Regions from separate parts of the Plantactinospora sp. B5E13 genome, predicted to be linked through region 1. Evidence: predicted binding sites of a transcription regulator. Region 1 holds the regulator's gene; the other holds the start of a gene.
What was found. The regulator HrcA, encoded in region 1, represses chaperone genes, less so after heat shock. The targets are predictions, from matches to a motif close to GGTTNGCACNCTCNNNNNGAGNGTGCNAACC.
Positions count from the first base shown of each region.

Region 2: a site for HrcA is predicted at 773-803, ahead of groL (chaperonin GroEL). Genes of this name have one in related genera too.

Region 1 is NZ_JBDPLT010000014.1:152,916-155,114, forward strand. It holds gene dnaJ (molecular chaperone DnaJ) at 1-498, opposite strand, end outside; gene hrcA (heat-inducible transcriptional repressor HrcA) at 590-1,612, opposite strand; gene ABGB05_RS15695 (DUF4870 domain-containing protein) at 1,918-2,199, shown strand, end outside.
Region 2 is NZ_JBDPLT010000003.1:299,739-301,937, reverse strand. It holds gene ABGB05_RS05115 (cold-shock protein) at 1-172, shown strand, start outside; gene groL (chaperonin GroEL) at 1,054-2,199, shown strand, end outside.

The DNA.
Region 1 (2,199 bases):
ACCGCACGCCTCACAGGTGGAGAGGTGGGTGCCGGGTGCGGTGCCGGCGCCGGAACAGGTCGTGCAGAGCACCGCGGTGTCGACGGTGATCGGCGCCTCCACCCCGAACGCGGTCTCGTGCAGGTCGAGTTCCAGCCGGAGGATGGCGTCGGCGCCGGGCCGGGTACGCGGTCGCGGCCCCCGGGAACCACCGGCGGCCCCGAAGAACGCGTCCATGATGTCCTGGAAGCCGACGAAGGGACCACCGGCACCGCCCGGTCCGGGGGCTCCGCCGCCGCCCGGCGCGAGCGGGTCCCCGCCGAGGTCGACGATCTGCCGCTTCTGGTCGTCGGAGAGGACCTCGTACGCGGCGTTGATCTCCTTGAACTTCTCGTGTGCCTCCGGGTCCGGATTCACATCCGGGTGGTACTGCCGCGCCAGCTTGCGGTAGGCACGCTTGATCTCGTCGTCGGAGGCGTCCCGGCTGACGCCGAGAATCCCGTAGTAGTCCCTGGCCACTGCGTTCCGTGTCCTCATGTCTGTCTCGCGTTACCGTCCGCCGGTCGTCAGCTGAGCCTTGGTGGTCAGTTCTGCGCAAGGTGTGGGTGGGTCAGTTCTGCGCCAGCACGTCGCCGACGTAGCGTGCCACGGCCCGCACCGTGGCGATGGTGCCCGGGTAGTCCATCCTGGTCGGTCCCAACACGCCGAGCCCACCGACGATGGTGGCCCCTGGCCCGTAGCCGGTGCTGACCACCGAGGTGGCCCGCAGGTTGTCGATCTCGTTCTCGTCGCCGATGCGTACCTGGAGGGTGTTCGGTTCGACCTCGCCAATCAGCTTGAGCAGGATGACCTCCTCCTCCAGCGCCTCCAGGATCGGACGCAGCGAGCCCTGGAAGTCCAGCAGGCCGCCCCGGGCGAGGTTGGCGGTGCCGGCCAGGGCGATCCGTTCCTCGTGCCGTTCGACAAGGGTCTCGAGCAGGACGCTGGCGAGGGTGGCCATCGCCGACCGCAGCGCCGGGGGCGCCTCCTCGACCAGTGCCTGGACCAGGGGCGGGGTGTCGACGAGCCGCTTGCCACCGAGCCGCTCGTTGACCAGGCGCCGCAGGTCGATCACGTCGTCCGCGCTGGCCGGCGCGGGCAACTCGACGAGGCGCTGCTCCACCCGACCGGTGTCGGCGATCATGACGAGCATCAGGCGGGTGGTGGAGATGGGTACGAGTTCGAGGTGGCGTACCGAGGACCGGGCGAGGCTCGGGTACTGCACGACCGCGACCTGCCGGGTCAACTGGGCGAGCAGCCGTACGGTGCGGTGCACCACGTCGTCGAGGTCGACCGCGCCGACCAGGAAACGCTCGATCGCCCGACGCTCGGCCGGGGTGAGCGGCTTCACCCGGGAGAGCCGGTCGACGAAGAGCCGGTATCCCCGGTCGGTGGGCACCCGGCCGGCGCTGGTGTGCGGCTGCCGGATGTAGCCCTCCTCCTCCAGCACGGCCATGTCGTTACGGACGGTGGCTGGAGACACCCCGAGCTGGTGGCGTTCGACCAGGGCCTTGCTGCCGACCGGCTCCTGGGTGGCGACGTAGTCCTCCACGATCGCGCGCAGCACGTCGAGCTTGCGGTCGTCGAGACCCATCCTCACCTCCCTGCGACGTCCCGGCCCCGGCTGCCGACACGACCGGGGCGACCACACGGTCGGGCCACGGATACACCTTGGCACTCGACCGTATCGAGTGCCAGTCTACGACCACGGCGCAGGAGACGCGATGATCGTCTGGATGGGCGCCGCGATCCGGGCCTCCCGCGCCTGCCGATCCCGGACCACCTGCTTGTTGGCACACCCTACCCTGGCCGGGCCAGCCGGTACGGTCGACTATTGTCCAGTTTCAATCGCCAGGGGGCGTCTGGCGCCGTTTGGACGGTGCACCTACCGTGACCCCCATGACTGAACCACCTCGCCCTCCCGGAGAGTACGGCTCGCACAATCCGTACGACGCGCCGGGCACTCCCCCGCCCACCTCCGGTGGCGGCTACCCCCCGCCGACCTCGGGTGGCGGCGCCTATCCCCCGCCCACCTCGGGTGGCGGCTACCCGCCGCCCACCTCGGGTGGCGGCTACCCGCCGCCCACCTCGGGTGGCGGCTACCCGCCGCCCACCTCGGGTGGCGGCGCCTACCCGCCGCCCGGTGGCTACCCGCCCCCTGGCGGCTACCCGCCGCCCGGC
Region 2 (2,199 bases), on a different contig from region 1:
CGAAAAGGGCTACGGCTTCATCGCGGTTGACGGCGGGCAGGACGTTTTTGTCCACTTCTCCGCGATCCAGATGGACGGTTACAAGGCACTCGACGACGGTCAGCGCGTCGAGTTCGAGATCGCCCAGGGCCAGAAGGGCCCGCAGGCGGAGCAGGTCCGGGTCATCGCCTGAGCCGGCGGGCCGCGGTCGTTTCCGTTCACCGGGCAACCCCGGAGCCCCGGCCCGTTGACTCACGCTCTCTCCTGGCAAGCCCTGACCTGCGGGAAACCCGGGTCAGGGCTTGATCTGACGCGCCAGCGGCACGGCTGCCGGACGCCGCGCCCGGTGACTCGACCAGATCTGTGATCCGGTGGGGCCGGCTGCGCTGGTGATCCGACCCGTGTCGGCGGATTCCGGCGCGACATCGTGTTCATTCGCGGTATTTCCGGGTGGCCCGGCGGGTCGTGTCCCGAGCCGGTTGTCCGCGATCTCCGCGGGACCGGGACGTCCGATCGCGGCGCCCTCGGTCGCCGATCGCGGGATGCCCGACGGGCGGCAGGACGGACCGGCCGGTGTCCGTTGTTGATCTTTCGGTCCCGGCTCGACCGGGCACGTCGACCCCGCCACCCCGGTCGCCGGTCGGCTCCCGTCGCCCCGTCGCCCCGACGTCCTCGCCGGGGGTGGGTCCCCCTGCCTCGTTCCGCCCGCCTGCCGGCCTGCGGCGGGCCGTCGCGGCGGTCCTCCGGTCCGGTCCACTCGCTTGCACTCGGCATGGGAGAGTGCTAAACAAGTGATTGGCACTCGCGCGTCGCGAGTGCCAGAGGTCGGGGCGGTAGGGCCACGGTCGCGGGTTCGTCGTACGGGCACGCGGCACATGGCCGGTCGTCGCGGGCTGTCCGGCCCGGCCAACGGACGTCACTGTCGCACAGTGCGACGGAGTTGACCAGGCGCTTCAGCGCCGGGGACGGCCCCGTCCGCCAGTGCCGTAGTGACGTCCGAAGGTGCGTAACCAGGCGGCAGGTCGGAGCCGACGAGACTCCGGCGGCCGTGAGTGTCCAGGAGGACAACGCCGTATGGCCAAGATGATCGCGTTCGACGAAGAGGCGCGCCGCGGCCTCGAGCGGGGCATGAACACCCTCGCCGACGCCGTGAAGGTGACGCTGGGCCCCAAGGGCCGCAACGTCGTGCTCGAGAAGAAGTGGGGCGCCCCCACCATCACCAACGATGGTGTGAGCATCGCCAAGGAGATCGAGCTCGAGGACCCGTACGAGAAGATCGGCGCCGAGCTGGTCAAGGAGGTCGCCAAGAAGACCGACGACGTGGCCGGTGACGGCACGACGACGGCGACCGTCCTCGCCCAGGCGCTGGTCCGCGAGGGCCTGCGCAACGTCGCGGCCGGCGCGAACCCGATGGCCCTCAAGCGGGGCATCGAGGCCGCGGTCGCGAACGTCTCGGAGGAGCTGAGCAAGCTCGCCAAGGACATCGAGACCAAGGAGCAGATCGCCTCCACCGCCTCCATCTCCGCTGGTGACACCAGCGTCGGCGAGATCATCGCCGAGGCGATGGACAAGGTCGGCAAGGAAGGCGTCATCACCGTCGAGGAGAGCAACACCTTCGGGCTCGAGCTGGAGCTGACCGAGGGTATGCGCTTCGACAAGGGCTACATCTCGGGGTACTTCATGACCGACCCCGACCGGATGGAGGCCGTTCTCGACGACCCGTACATCCTGATCGTCAACAACAAGATCTCGACGGTCAAGGACCTGCTGCCGATCCTCGAGAAGGTCATGCAGTCGGGTAAGCCGCTGGCCATCATCGCCGAGGACGTCGAGGGCGAGGCCCTCGCGACCCTGGTCGTGAACAAGGTCCGGGGCACCTTCAAGTCCGTCGCCGTGAAGGCGCCGGGCTTCGGTGACCGCCGCAAGGCCATGCTGGGCGACATCGCCATCCTGACCGGCGGCCAGCCGATCAGCGAGGAGGTCGGCCTCAAGCTCGACGCCGTCGGCCTCGACATGCTGGGCCGCGCCCGCAAGGTCGTGGTGACCAAGGACGAGACCACCATCGTCGACGGTGCCGGCGACGCCGACCAGATCCAGGGCCGGGTCAACCAGATCCGGGCCGAGATCGAGAAGAGCGACTCCGACTACGACCGTGAGAAGCTGCAGGAGCGCCTGGCCAAGCTGGCCGGCGGTGTTGCGGTGATCAAGGTCGGCGCGGCC